DNA from 2 places in the Ramlibacter sp. 2FC genome. Region 2 is predicted to be linked to the other one. Evidence: predicted binding sites of a transcription regulator. Region 2 holds the regulator's gene; the other holds the start of a gene.

Region 1 (7,121 bases), on a different contig from region 2:
ACCTGCCCGCCTTGTGCGATGCCCTGCTGCAGCGCATCGCCGCGGACAGCGGCCATCCCCCCCTTCCCAGCCTGTCGCCCGAGCTGCTGCAGCAGCTCGAGGCGCATCCGCTGCCGGGCAACGTGCGCGAACTCGAGAACCTGCTGCACCGCGCCGTGGCGCTGGGCGAGGCCGACATGCTGCACATCGCATCGCAGGCCGCACCGGCGCCCGAAGCCGGCGCCGGCGAGGCCCAGTCCCAGTCCCCGCTGCCCGACAACCTGGCCGCCTGGCTGGACCAGTGCGAGCGCGAGATCCTGTTGCGCACCCTGCAGGAGACCGGCTTCAACCGCACGGCCGCGGCAGCGCGCCTGGGCCTGAACCTGCGCCAGATACGCTACCGCATGGCCCGCCTGCAGATCACCGGGCCGAACAGCGAGGCCGGCGCCGATGACACGGACTGACCCCGGCCCCCGTGACCCGTTGTGGCAGGACGGCTGGTACCGCTTCGCCCGCCGCCTGGACTCGCCCAACCATGGCCCGCGCCCCGCGGGCGCCGCGGTCGATCTGATCGTGCTGCACTCGATCAGCCTGCCGCCTGGCGAGTACGGCGGCGACCAGGTCCAGCGACTGTTCACCAACCGGCTGGACTGGGACGCCCACCCCTACTTCCAGCAGATCCGCGGCCTGCAGGTGTCGGCGCATTTCTATGTCCGGCGCGACGGCGAGCTGTGGCAGTTCGTCAGCTGCGACGACCGCGCCTGGCATGCAGGCGCCTCGCATTACCGCGGCCGCGGCAACTGCAACGACGACTCGGTGGGCATCGAGCTCGAGGGGCTGGAGGGCGAAGCCTTCGAGCCCGCGCAGTACGAAAGCCTGGGCGGGCTGTGCGCGGCCCTCGCCCAGCGCTACCCGGTGCGCCATGTCGCCGGCCACGAGCACATCGCGCCGGGCCGCAAGCAGGACCCCGGTCCCGGTTTCGACTGGCCTTTGCTGCAGCGCACACTGGGCTGGCCTACGGGCTGGCTTCCGCCCCCGGCGCCCTGACGATCGACGCGGCGCCGTCCATCTCCGAGCACGCCATGCGGTGCCATGGTGCAGCGCAGCGTGCGCCGCGAAGCGGTCGGTAGCCGAGCGGCCGCGTCGATTTTTTCACGCCCCTCCTGTCCCCAGGGCAGGTCCGACAAGGCTGCGGTGGATAAGCCGGACCGACGCGGCTCAGGCGGATCAGGCGGGAGTTGACAGGCGCGCCGGCATTGGACTTGCTGCTAGCGAAACTTGGCCACAGGCAGAGCGAACACCGTGCACAGGCTGTGGATAAGCCTGTGCAGAGCCTGTGACCGCCCCAGAACCCAGGACCACTACCTATAGGGTCCAACGCAATACTGGAACACCATATCTAGCGTTTTGCGACTAAACTTGGCCACCACCGGAAATCGCCAAAGAGGAAGGAAACCATGCAACCTGCCCTGAACACCCCAAGCCCTGTCCAACCCGCCCACGTGTCCGCCACGGGCGCCACCGACACCGCCGGCCAGAGCGCCGGCGCGCTGGCCCAATACCAGATCATCCGCCGCAACGGCGCCGTCGTGCCGTTCGAGCCGAACAAGATCGCCGTCGCCATGATGAAGGCCTTCCTGGCCGTGCACGGCACCCAGGGCGCGGCCTCGGCCAGCGTGCGCGAGGTGGTCGACAGCCTGACCCAGAACGTGGTGCGCGCCCTGGTGCGCTCGCGCCCGGGTGGCGGCACCTTCCACATCGAGGACGTGCAGGACCAGGTCGAGCTGGGCCTGATGCGCAGCGGCCACCACGAGATCGCGCGCGCCTACGTGCTGTACCGCGAGCGCCGCACCCAGGAGCGCGCCAGCCAGGCCGCCGCGGCGGCCCAGGCGCCGGCGCCCACGCTGCATGTGATCGACGGCGGCCAGCGCGTGGCGCTGGACCTGAACCAGCTCAAGGGCCTAATCGAGTCGGCCTGCACCGGCCTGGGGCAGGACGTCAAGCCCGAGCCCATCGTGGCCGAGACCATGCGCAACCTGTATGACGGCGTGCCCGTGGACGAAGTCTACAAGGCCTCCATCCTGGCCGCCCGCACGCTGATCGAGAAGGACCCCGACTACACCTACGCCACCGCGCGCCTGCTGCTGCACACCATCGCCAAGGAAATCCTGGGCGAGGAGGTCTCGCCGGCGCAGCTCGGCGAGCGCTACGCGAGCTACTTCCCGCGGTTCATCCAGAAGGGCGTGGACCACGAGCTGCTGGACCCCAGGCTGCTCGAGTTCGACCTGACGCGCCTGGGCGCCGCGCTCAAGGCCGAGCGCGACCTGCAGTTCGACTACCTGGGCCTGCAGACCCTGTACGACCGCTACTTCCTGCACGTGCGCAAGACCCGCATCGAGCTGCCGCAGGCCTTCTTCATGCGCGTGGCCATGGGCCTGGCGCTGAACGAGACCGACCGCGAGGCGCGCGCCATAGAGTTCTACGAGGTGCTGTCCTCGTTCGACTTCATGTCGAGCACGCCGACCCTGTTCAACAGCGGCACGCTGCGCTCGCAGCTGTCCTCCTGCTACCTGACCACGGTGCCCGACGACCTGGACGGCATCTACGAGTCGATCAAGGAAAACGCCCTGCTGTCCAAGTTCGCCGGCGGCCTGGGCAACGACTGGACGCGCGTGCGCGCCCTGGGCAGCCACATCAAGGGCACGAACGGCGAGTCGCAGGGCGTGGTGCCCTTCCTCAAGGTGGTCAACGACACGGCCGTGGCCGTCAACCAGGGCGGCAAGCGCAAGGGCGCGGTCTGCACCTACCTGGAGACCTGGCACCTGGACATCGAGGAGTTCCTGGAGCTGCGCAAGAACACCGGCGACGACCGCCGCCGCACGCACGACATGAACACCGCGAACTGGATCCCCGACCTGTTCATGCGCCGCGTCATGGAAAAGGGCGACTGGACCCTGTTCTCGCCCTCCGACTGCCCGGACCTGCACGACAAGTTCGGCGCCGAGTTCGAGAAAGCCTACGTCGCCTACGAGGAGCGCGCCAGGCGCGGCGAGATCAAGCCCAGCAAGAGCCTGCCCGCGGTCGACCTGTGGCGCAAGATGCTGTCCATGCTGTTCGAGACCGGCCACCCCTGGATCACCTTCAAGGACGCCTGCAACGTGCGCTCGCCCCAGCAGCATGCCGGCGTGGTGCACTCGTCCAACCTCTGCACCGAGATCACGCTCAACACCAGCGACACCGAAACCGCGGTCTGCAACCTCGGCTCGGTCAACCTGCCGCAGCACATCAAGGACGGCAAGATCGACCACGACAAGCTGCGCAAGACGATCGCGACCGCGATGCGCATGCTAGACAACGTGATCGACATCAACTACTACGCGGTCAAGAAGGCGCGCGACTCCAACCTGCGTCACCGCCCGGTGGGCCTGGGCGTGATGGGTTTCCAGGACGCGCTCTACGCCTTGCGCATCCCCTACGCCTCGCAGCAGGCCGTGGAGTTCGCCGACCAGTCCATGGAGGCCGTGTGCTACCACGCCTACTGGGCTTCGACCGAACTGTCGGCCGAGCGCGGAAGGTACTCGAGCTACGAGGGCTCGCTGTGGGACCAGGGCGTGCTGCCGCTGGACACGCTGGAACTGCTGGCCAAGGCGCGCGGCGGCTACAGCACTGGGGAGGGACCCGGTGCTTCGCCCTATGTCCAGGTGGACCGCTCGGCCACGCTGGACTGGGAGGCGCTGCGCCGCAAGATCGCCCAGGACGGCATGCGCAACTCCAACTGCGTGGCCATCGCCCCCACGGCGACGATCTCCAACATCATCGGCGTCGACGCCTCGATCGAGCCCTGCTTCGGCAACCTCTCGGTCAAGTCCAACCTGTCGGGCGAGTTCACCGTGATCAACGGCTACCTGGTCAAGGACCTCAAGCGCCTGGGCCTGTGGGACGACGTCATGGTCATGGACCTCAAGCACTTCGACGGATCGCTGCGCTCCATCGACCGCGTGCCGCAGGACATCAAGGCGCTGTACGCCACGGCCTTCGAGGTCGAGCCCACGTTCCTGGTGGAAGCCGCCGCGCGCCGCCAGAAGTGGATCGACCAGGCGCAGAGCCTGAACATCTACATGGCCGGCGCCTCGGGCAAGAAGCTCGACGACACCTACAAGCTGGCCTGGCTGCGCGGCCTCAAGACCACCTACTACCTGCGCACCATCAGCGCCACGCACGCCGAGAAGTCCACCGTGCAGTCGGGCCGCCTGAACGCCGTGTCCTCGGGCAGCGCGGCGCCCTCCGGCATGAGCGCGCTCGAGGCCGCCGCCGCCGCTGCGCATGCGCAGCTTTCCAGTCCCTCGCAGGCCCAGCTCGATGCGACGCCGGCGACCGACATCAAGTTCTGCGCCATCGACGACCCGGGCTGCGAAGCCTGCCAGTGAGCCGGGCCGCGCATCGCGCGACGCGCAGCTCGCGTGCCGCGCGATGCAATTGAGCAACACAAGCAAGCCACCACGAGGCAACGATGTGAACGAGCACTTTGCAATTCATATCGTTGCTCTCATAATTTGAGCACTGGAAATTTCTATGTTGACCTGGGACCAAGAAGTCAAGACTGCGCTGCAGCCTCACCCCACCGGCGGTTTCGCAACGAGCCGCCCGACGGAGTTTCCTTCCCTCTCTCCCGCCCCCACCGCTACCGCCACCGCGGGCACGACCAGCCAGCGCCGCGTCAACGCCGCGGACAAGCGCATCATCAACGGCCAGACCGACGTCAACCAGCTCGTGCCGTTCAAGTACAAGTGGGCCTGGGAAAAATACCTCGCCACCTGCGCCAACCACTGGATGCCGCAGGAGGTGAACATGAACCGCGACATCGCGCTGTGGAAGGACCCGAACGGTCTCACCGAGGACGAGCGCCGCATCATCAAGCGCAACCTCGGCTTCTTCGTCACCGCCGACTCGCTGGCCGCCAACAACATCGTGCTCGGCACCTACCGCCACATCACGGCGCCCGAGTGCCGCCAGTTCCTGCTTCGCCAAGCGTTTGAAGAAGCGATCCACACGCACGCCTACCAGTACATCGTCGAGTCGCTGGGCCTGGACGAGTCGGAGATCTTCAACGCCTACCATGAGGTGCAGTCGATCCGCGACAAGGACGAGTTCCTGATCCCGTTCATCGAGGCGATCATGAACCCCGACTTCAAGACCGGCACGCTGGAGACCGACCAGACCCTGCTCAAGTCGCTGATCGTGTTCGCCTGCCTGATGGAAGGCCTGTTCTTCTACGTCGGCTTCACCCAGATCCTGGCCCTGGGCCGCCAGAACAAGATGACCGGCGCGGCCGAGCAGTACCAGTACATCCTGCGCGACGAGTCCATGCACTGCAACTTCGGCATCGACCTGATCAACCAGCTCAAGCTCGAGAACCCGCAGCTGTGGACCGCCGAGTTCAAGGCCTCGATCCGGGCCTTGTTCCAGAAGGCCGTCGAGCTCGAATACCGCTATGCCGAGGACACCATGCCGCGCGGCGTGCTGGGCCTCAATGCCTCCATGTTCAAGGGCTACCTGCGCTACATCGCGAACCGCCGCGCCACGCAGATCGGCCTGGAAGCGCTGTTCCCGAACGAGGAAAACCCGTTCCCCTGGATGAGCGAGATGATCGACCTGAAGAAGGAACGCAACTTCTTCGAGACCCGCGTCATCGAGTACCAGTCGGGCGGCGCGCTTTCCTGGGATTGACCGTTAAAGCAATGACCACAAGATCCGCACAGACCCCGGACGCCGCCGCAGAGCGGCGCCAGAGCCTGTGCCCCCGTATTCATGGCGCTGGGCGCAAGCCCAACGCCATGAGTCGCTTGGCGCGATCCAACACGCGCGAAGTGCTTTCTTCCACTTGATCAAGGAGAAAACCATGGCAACTGCAAAGAAACCGGCCGCCAAGAAGGCCGCTCCGGCGAAGAAGGCCGCACCCGCCAAGAAAGCCGCTCCGGCGAAAAAGGCGGTAGCGAAGAAGGCCGCTCCGGCCAAGAAGGCCGCTCCGGCGAAAAAGGCCGCACCGGCCAAAAAAGCCGTCGCGAAAAAAGTCGTAGCCAAGAAGGCGGCACCGGCCAAGAAGGCCGCACCCGCCAAGAAAGCTGCGCCCGCCAAGAAGGCTGCACCGGCCAAGAAAGCCGTCGCGAAAAAAGCCGTAGCCAAGAAGGCCGCGCCCGCCAAGAAAGCGGCTGCGAAAAAAGCCGTAGCCAAGAAGGCCGCGCCGGCCAAGAAAGCCGCGAAAGCGCCTGCCGCCAAGAAAGCAGCCAAGAAGCCGGCCGCGAAGAAAGCCGCGAAAGCGCCTGCTGCCCCTGCCGCCGCTGCGGCCCCCGCGGCGCAGACCACGCTGAACCCGCAGGCCGCCTGGCCCTTCCCCACGGCCAGCAAGCCCTGAGCGAAGGCGCCTCGCCCGTCGGCCCGATGCCCCACAAGGCATCGGGCTTTTTTCATGGGGACCGGCGCGCCAGCCCCCCGTGCCTCAGAGCCCCAGCGCGCCCAGATCGACCTGGTAGTTCTGCGGGCCGCGCTGCGCGATCTTGAGCGCGCCGATGCGGTTGCCGAGCTCGGCGCAGCGCGCCAGCGGCCAGCCGCGCTCCAGCCCGTACAGCAGGGCGCCGCGCCAGGCATCGCCGCAGCCCGTGGGATCGACCACGGCCTCGGCCTGCACCGCAGCGATGCGGGTGACCTCGCCTTGGACCCAGACCTCGCAGCCCTCGTGGCCCAGCGTGATCACCAGGCCCTGGACGCGGCGCGAGATCTCGGCCGGCGTCCAGCCCGTTCGGTCGCTGAGCATCTTGCCCTCGTAGTCGTTGACCGTGACCCAGCTCGCCTGCTCGACGAAGCGCGCCAACTCGGAGCCGTCGAACATGGGCAGTCCCTGGCCCGGATCGAAGACGAAGGGAATGCCGGCCGCTTGGAACTGCTCGGCGTGCTGCAGCATGGCGTCGCGCCCGTCCGGCGCGATGATGCCGAGCCGGATGTCGCTGCGTGCCGGCACCGGCGTCAGATGCGCCTGCATCATGGCGCCGGGGTGGAAGGCCGTGATCTGGTTGTTGTCGCGGTCGGTCATGATCATGGCCTGTGCGGTGTAGGTCTCGCCCACCGCGCGCACGAACTCGGTGCTG
Region 2 (7,121 bases):
CCAGCGCCGCGGAGCGGGCAACCAGGTCGATGCGGGCCTGGGCCAGCTCCAGGGACTGGATGGCAGCCAAGCTGTTCTTGCCCTGGACCAAGGCCAGCTGCTCGAGCGCCACGCGCTCCAGATTCAGCTTCAGCGTGTCCGGCCTTCCCGGCTCGCTGGCCGACTGCCAGTCCAGGTCCAGCGCGGCATGCAGCGTGCCGGCCAGCCTGGGCGTCAGAAACTGCGCCACATAGGGCTCGGCCAGGGACAGCGGCAGGGACTTGGCGTCGAGCTTGAGCGTGGCGGCGCGGTCGCTCGCGCTGCCGCTGAACTGCAGCGTGCCCGCCCCGGCCGCGTCGGCGCTGGCCAGGGACGCGGCGCCACGGAACGGCGCCGGGCGCGCGAACGGCAGGGCGATGTCGCTGGCGTCCAGCGTGAAGCCCCCCAGGTCGATGCGCGCCGGCGGGGCGCCGGCCGCGGCGGCGCTGTCGTCGATCCAGCCGATCTTGCCGTCGCGCACCTCGAGCTTGGCCACGGCCAGCTGCCAGGCGCTGGGCGGGGGCGCGGCCGCCGCGGTCGCCGCAGCAGCCGCGGGCTTGGTGGGCGCCGGCGCCAGGTTGAGCTGGCCGGCGCGGTCGCGCCGCAGCGTCAGCTTGGGCGATTTCAGCGCCACGGACGAGAGGCGGGCCGAGCGCTCGAGCGGGCGCAGCTCCTCCAGCCCCAGGCTCAGCGCCTCGAAGCCCAGCAGCTCCTGTTGCCGGGCATCGCTGAGCTGCACGCCGCGCGCCTGCAGGCTGCCGCTGAGCCGCACCGCGGTATCGGGCGTCTGGGCGAAGGACAGCTTGAGCTCGGCATCCAGCAGCGCCGAGTTCAGCCGCACCGGCAGGCTGGCGGGCAGGTAGCCCAGGTAGGGCGCCAGGTCGAGCGCTTCGATGCGCAGCGTGGCGTCGGTCTTGCGCGTCTGGGCGAACGGTGTGCTCTCGGCCGCCGAGTCGAAACGGCTGCCGTTGAGGCTGAAAGCCAGGTGCGGCAGCACCTTGACCTCGCGCCGCGAGGCCAGGTTGCTCAGGAAGGGCACGGCCAGGCTCAGCTCGCGCAACTCGTGGGTGCGGTTCACCGTGGCGTCGCGGAAGTCGATGGCGCCGCCGCGCAGCGCCAGGTTGTAGAGCGCAAAGCGCGGCGGCTCGCCGGCCGGTTGCTGGGCGGGCTGGCTCAGCTTGCCCAGTATGTCGTCGACGTCGTAGCGGCCCTCGCCCAGGTGGGCCAGGCGCAGCACCGGAGCGTCCACCTCGAGCGCATCGACCACCGGCGCCAGGCGCAGCAGCGATTGCAGCTCCAGATCGGCATACAGGCGCTGCACGCCCAGTTGGACCGACTGGCCGTCGGCGCTCGCCACGCGCAGCTCCGACACGGCCAGCTCGAGCGACCAGGGCCGGAAGTCCACCGCGCCGATGCGGACCTGGCGCCCCAGCGCCTGGCTGCCCAGCTTCTCGGCCTGGCTCTTGAGCAGCGGCGGCACGGCCAGCCAGGCCAGCGCCCACATCAGGATCAGGCCGCCGGCCGCCCAGAGCGCGCGCCGCGTCCATCGATGTCCCTGGATTTTCCCTAGTAACTTCTTGTTGTCCATGTCACGAGTGTGCTGTGCCAGCCGCAAAAGCTCAATGCTGCCACGCCGCGACGCCAAGAAGAAAGCCCGGCGGTCGACCACATGGCCTACCGCCGGGCTTGACGGCAGACTCAATGTCATTTGCCGTCGGGGTTTGCAACGGGAAGATGGACGTTCCGCATTGCACAGGAGGCAAGAGATTGCCTCCATGAATCGCCGGGGCTCTTTGCTGCTCACCTTCAGCGGCAGCGCCGTCCTACCGGCTTGATGCCCGAAATCAATCAGGCCCTACCAAGTTAGGCGCCACCCCAGGGGAATGCAAATAGAGTTTTTAATCATCTCCGGGCCCGTGATTGTTTTTCGAGGCTTGCATTGACCGCGCTTCTCCGGTATTTCAGGAGTTCGGAACGCACTTGTAAACGCCGTATCCGCGCCCGCCCTTATGATAAAAAGTAGTTTAAAACGTAAGGTTAAGTATTGACCTGGCATTAGATGCCCCCCTAGAATCCGCCCGTTCCGTCCGAAGAATCCGGAACGACCCGAATCCGCTGCCGACCCCGGCTAGGTCCAATCGCGAGGCAACACGTCAGCTACGACGTTCGCGCCATGGACTGCGTACCAATCCAAACGAGGAGCTTGCGTGTCGATGCTGTTTTTACAGCGCGATGCCCATGCGCCTTGCGTAGAAAGGAAGTGCTATGACAGCGTTAGGAAAAATGGCCCAGGGCCTGCGCACCTTCGCAGGCGATGTCACAGAGGGCTTTTTTGAGATCACGCACAATGGCTTTGCCCTCGTCGGCCTGGCCGTCGTCTTTGCGGCGATCACCCTGACAGCCCGCCCTGACCTGCGTCAGGCCGGGGAAGAAAAACTGATGAGCTGGCTGCAGTCGCGCCAGGTCGCCACCGTCGGCATCGAGGCCGAGCCGGACGCGATCGACCGCGCCACGGCCACCGACCCCAAGGACCTGCCGCGCGAGCAGGCCGCGGTGGCCTACTGGCTGAGCCGCAAGTACCGCGTGGCACCCGAGCCCTTGGGCGCCCTGGTTGCCGAGGCCTACGAGGTCGGCCAGCGCACCAAGCTGGACCCGACCCTGATCCTGGCCATCATGGCCGTGGAGTCGAGCTTCAACCCCTTCGCCCAGAGTGCGGTCGGTGCCCAGGGCCTGATGCAGGTCATGACCAAGATCCACTCGGACAAGTACCAGGGCTTCGGCGGCACGCTGGCCGCTTTCGACCCGGTGACCAACCTGCGCGTGGGCGTGAAGGTGCTGCAGGAATCGATTGCCCGCGCCGGCTCGCTCGAAGGCGGCCTCAAGCACTACGTGGGCGCCGCCAACCTGGAGGGCGACGGCGGCTACGCCGAGAAGGTGATGTCCGAGCACGCCCGCCTCCACCAGGTGGCCAAGGGTCGCGCCCTGCCGCTCCCCGCGGCTCAGCAGGCGCGCCCTGCCCCGGCCCGCGCCCTGCCCGTGGCCGCTCCTGCCCCCGCCGCGCGCGAAGAGAAGGTGGCCCTGCTGGCCGCCTCCTGAGCACCGCCCTGGGGCGCGCCTCGGCTACACTTGCGGGGTGCGCAACTGGCGATAGGCACGGCACCCGGTGCACGGGCAGGCCGCGCTGACGTGGACCCCTGCGGCGCTTGGCCGCGGACAACCACTGGGAAGCGCACCGCCCGTAGACCGGCCCGCCGGCCGCTCGCGCGGGTGATCAGCCGTTCGCCTGGGCAGCCCTTGTCATTGCGCCAAGGTTCACCGTCTTGAAGGACTGCCATGTACAACCGAAACATTCTTGTCGAACAAACCGACCCCGAACTCTGGGCCGCCATCCAGGCCGAGAACGCCCGCCAGGAACACCACATCGAGCTGATCGCGAGCGAGAACTATGCTTCTCCGGCCGTCATGGCGGCGCAGGGCTCGCAGCTGACCAACAAGTACGCCGAGGGCTACCCCGGCCGCCGCTACTACGGCGGCTGCGAGTACGTGGACGTGGCCGAGCAGCTGGCCATAGACCGCGTCAAGCAGCTGTTCGGCGCCGAGGCCGCCAACGTGCAGGCCCATTGCGGCGCCTCGGCCAACGAGGCCGTGTTCCTGGCCTTCCTCAAGCCCGGCGACACCATCATGGGCATGAGCCTGGCCGAGGGCGGCCACCTCACGCACGGCATGGCGCTGAACATGAGCGGCAAATGGTTCAACGTCGTCTCCTACGGCCTGAACGAAAAGGAAGAGATCGACTACGACGCGATGGAGCGCAAGGCCCACGAGACCCGGCCCAAGCTGATCATCGCCGGCGCCTCGGCCTACAGCCTGCACATCGACTTCGCGCGCTTTGCCAAGGTGGCCAAGGACGTGGGCGCCGTCTTCATGGTCGACATGGCGCACTACGCCGGCCTGATCGCCGCGGGCGTCTACCCGAACCCGGTGCCGCACGCCGACGTGGTGACCTCGACCACGCACAAGAGCCTGCGCGGCCCGCGCGGCGGCATCATCCTGATGAAGTCCGAGCACGAGAAGGCGATCAACAGCGCCATCTTCCCCGGCCTGCAGGGCGGCCCGTTGATGCACGTGATCGCGGCCAAGGCCGTGGCCTTCAAGGAGGCGCTGAACCCCGAGTTCAAGACCTACCAGCAGCAGGTCGTGACCAATGCCCGCATTGTCGCCGAGACCCTGACCCAGCGCGGCCTGCGCATCGTCAGCGGCGGCACGCAAAGCCATGTGATGCTGGTCGACCTGCGCGCCAAGGGCATCACCGGCAAGGAGGCGGAAGCCGTGCTGGGCCAGGCCCACATGACGATCAACAAGAACGCCATCCCCAACGACCCGGAAAAGCCCATGGTGACCAGCGGCATCCGCGTCGGAACGCCCGCCATGACCACGCGCGGCTTCAAGGACGAGGAGGCGCGCATGACGGCCAACCTGCTCGCCGACGTGCTGGACAACCCGCGCGACGCGGCCAACATCGAGGCCGTGCGCGCCAAGGTCAACGCACTGACCGCGCGCTTCCCGGTCTACAAGTAAGCCGGCGCCCGGTCGACCTGCGATGAAATGCCCCTTCTGCGGCCACGTCGACACCCAGGTGGTCGAGACGCGCGTGTCCGAGGAAGGGGACTTCGTGCGCCGGCGCCGCCAGTGCGGCGCCTGCGAGAAGCGCTTCACCACCTACGAGCGGCCGGAAGTCAATTTCCCGGCCGTGGTCAAGAAGGACGGCCGCCGCATCGACTACGAGCACGCCAAGCTGCTCGCCTCCTTCAACCTGGCGCTGCGCAAGCGCCCGGTGAGCACCGAGCAGGTGGACGCTGCCATCGAGCGCATCGAGGAGAAACTGCTCAACCTGGGCGTGCGCGAGATCCAGTCCACGCGCATCGGCGAGCTCGTGATGCGCGAGCTCAAGAAGCTCGACAAGGTGGCCTATGTGCGCTTTGCGAGCGTGTACCGCAATTTCGAGGACATCGACGAGTTCAAGACCCTGGTCGACGAGGTGCGGCGCTGACGAGCGCTACAAGCACGAGGCTACGGTGGTCTGCTCGATGCGGGGCCGTCCCGTCGCACTGATCACGATATCGCGGGCCTTGCCACCCGAGGCCGAGAGCTGGCACAGCGTGAAGGTGCCCGACTGGAAGTTGCCCGCAGTCATTCGCGTCTCGCCCATCCCACTGTACGAAACGTAGTTCGCGATGTTCCCGTTCCCGGTCAGCCGCAGGCCGTTGCCCAGGGCCGCGGTGCGCTGGACCACGGTCTCGCCGGCGTCCAGCGCCGCGTTGTTGTTGACGTCGGCGAACACGATCCAGCCTTGCTCCCAACTGCCGTCGGTGGTGCAGGCCGTGCCCGTGGCGGACTTGCACAGCGCCACGCGCCCGTTGCGCTTGATCGCCTCGCCGCGCGCCAGCAGCAGACTGGACAGCATGGCGCTGGCGTTCGACTTGAGGCTGTTGGCGACCAGCATCTCCCGGAACGAAGGCGCGGCCAAGCCGGCCAGGATCGCGGCGATCGCGATCGTGACCATCAGCTCGATCAGGGTCAGGCCGCAGGCGGCGGACCGCCCTGGCCCTCGGGGTCGGCGCACTGGCAGCCTCATTGCTTGGTGTACCAATAGGTCCGGCGCCGCCGGGTGTCGAAATTGGCGCCGCCCGGCTTGAAGCAGCGCGGCCCCACGCAGACCACGTCCTGCCGCTTGCCGTTGATGGTGACGGGGGAGTACACGGCCGAGGGTGGGAAGCCGCCGCCGGGCAACACCGAGTAACGGTCCTCAACGCTCAGCACGCCATCGCCATCAAGGTCCACGCGCGCGTCGCCGGTCAGGAAGCCGATCTGGTACAGCCTGGCCTCACCCAGGTTGGCCGTGCAGACACCGGCGGTGGGCGGCGTCGGGCGGTTGGTGCCGAAGATCACGGTGCCGAACACGGTCACGGGGCTGCCGACCACCTTCTCGCCGGCGGACAGCGACAAGTACCAGCCCTTGAAGCTGCTGGGCAGCGTTCCACCCTGGTAGGGATTGCTGGTGACGTCGGCCAGGTGCGCATGGGTGCAGGTGGCCAGGGCATCGGTGCTGCCACAGAACAGGCCGCCGCTCAGGCCCACGAACGGGTCCTGCAGCATGTAGAAACGGTCCTGCACCGAGGTCTCGAACGGGTGCTCGCGGTCCCCCGAGCCCACCAGCACGGCGTCGAAGCTGGTGCCGAACACCACGTCGGTCTTGTTCAGGAACTTGCGCGCGTCCGCCCCGCTGCCGCCCAGGCTGGCGATCTTGTAGGACTGCCACTGCTCCGAGTCCGCGTTGTCGATGTCGATGCGCCAGACATTGCCCTTGGTGTCGACGGCATAGATGCGGTCGGCCAGGCCGTTGCCGTCGCGGTCCAGCACCGTGAGGTCGGCCGGCACGCTGCCCATGCCGGCCGGCAGCAGGTGCTTGAAGAGCTCGCCCGTACGGCCGTTGACGAAGAAGATGCCCCGCCCCATGGTGTCGGCGGTGGCCGGCTGAGGGTCCTCGTTCAGGTTGTCATAGCCGCCGCCGAAGATCACCACCGGGTCGCCGCTCACCGCGCGGATGTTGGTCGGGCGCAGGGTCGACCAGGTCTGGGCCAGCTCCGAAAAACCGGTCTTGGACGAATCGATCTGCCAGAGTATCCTGGGCGCGTCCGGATCGCTGACATCGAGCGCGTAGGAGAAGCGTCCGCCACGGCGCATGCCGATGTAGAGGTAGACCTTGTCCCCGTCGGCGGCCACCAGCTTGCCGTCCCTGTTGATGTCGTTCTGGTAGATCGACACCGAGCCGTCGGCGAAATACGGCTTGGGCGTGGCTGCCGTGACCTCGATCGTGTTGTCGCGCAGGCGCTTGAGCCGGCTCAGGAATTCCGGGAACACGATGCCCCATTTCTCATAGCCGTCGCTGTCGTCCTGCCCGCCTTTGACCGCGCGGAACACGCCGTCGTTGGCGCCGTAATAGACCACGATGTCGCGGTTGTCGTTGGTTCGGTTGTAGTTCACGACCGCGGGCCGCGAATGCAACAGGTCGCCGTGCACGTAAGCGCGGATGTCGGTCGACA

The links. Region 2 encodes NrdR, which represses ribonucleotide reductase genes. Its sites were predicted from a motif close to CACNANATNTNGTG; they were not measured.
Region 1: a site for NrdR is predicted at 1,371-1,384, ahead of FFS10_RS15690 (ribonucleoside-diphosphate reductase subunit alpha). Genes of this name have one in related genera too.

Annotation. Positions count from the first base shown of each region.
Region 1 covers NZ_SCMM01000037.1:982-8,102, forward strand. Annotated here, with positions in the region: partial or broken gene FFS10_RS15680 (sigma-54-dependent transcriptional regulator) at 1-443, shown strand, start outside; gene ampD (1,6-anhydro-N-acetylmuramyl-L-alanine amidase AmpD) at 430-1,026, shown strand; gene FFS10_RS15690 (ribonucleoside-diphosphate reductase subunit alpha) at 1,437-4,406, shown strand; gene FFS10_RS15695 (ribonucleotide-diphosphate reductase subunit beta) at 4,552-5,706, shown strand; gene FFS10_RS15700 (histone H1-like DNA-binding protein) at 5,879-6,391, shown strand; gene FFS10_RS15705 (carbohydrate kinase family protein) at 6,476-7,121, opposite strand, start outside.
Region 2 covers NZ_SCMM01000073.1:699-7,819, forward strand. Annotated here, with positions in the region: gene FFS10_RS20850 (DUF748 domain-containing protein) at 1-1,606, opposite strand, end outside; gene FFS10_RS20855 (lytic transglycosylase domain-containing protein) at 2,284-3,114, shown strand; gene glyA (serine hydroxymethyltransferase) at 3,352-4,596, shown strand; gene nrdR (transcriptional regulator NrdR) at 4,619-5,068, shown strand; gene FFS10_RS20870 (GspH/FimT family pseudopilin) at 5,075-5,641, opposite strand; gene FFS10_RS20875 (pilus assembly protein) at 5,650-7,121, opposite strand, start outside.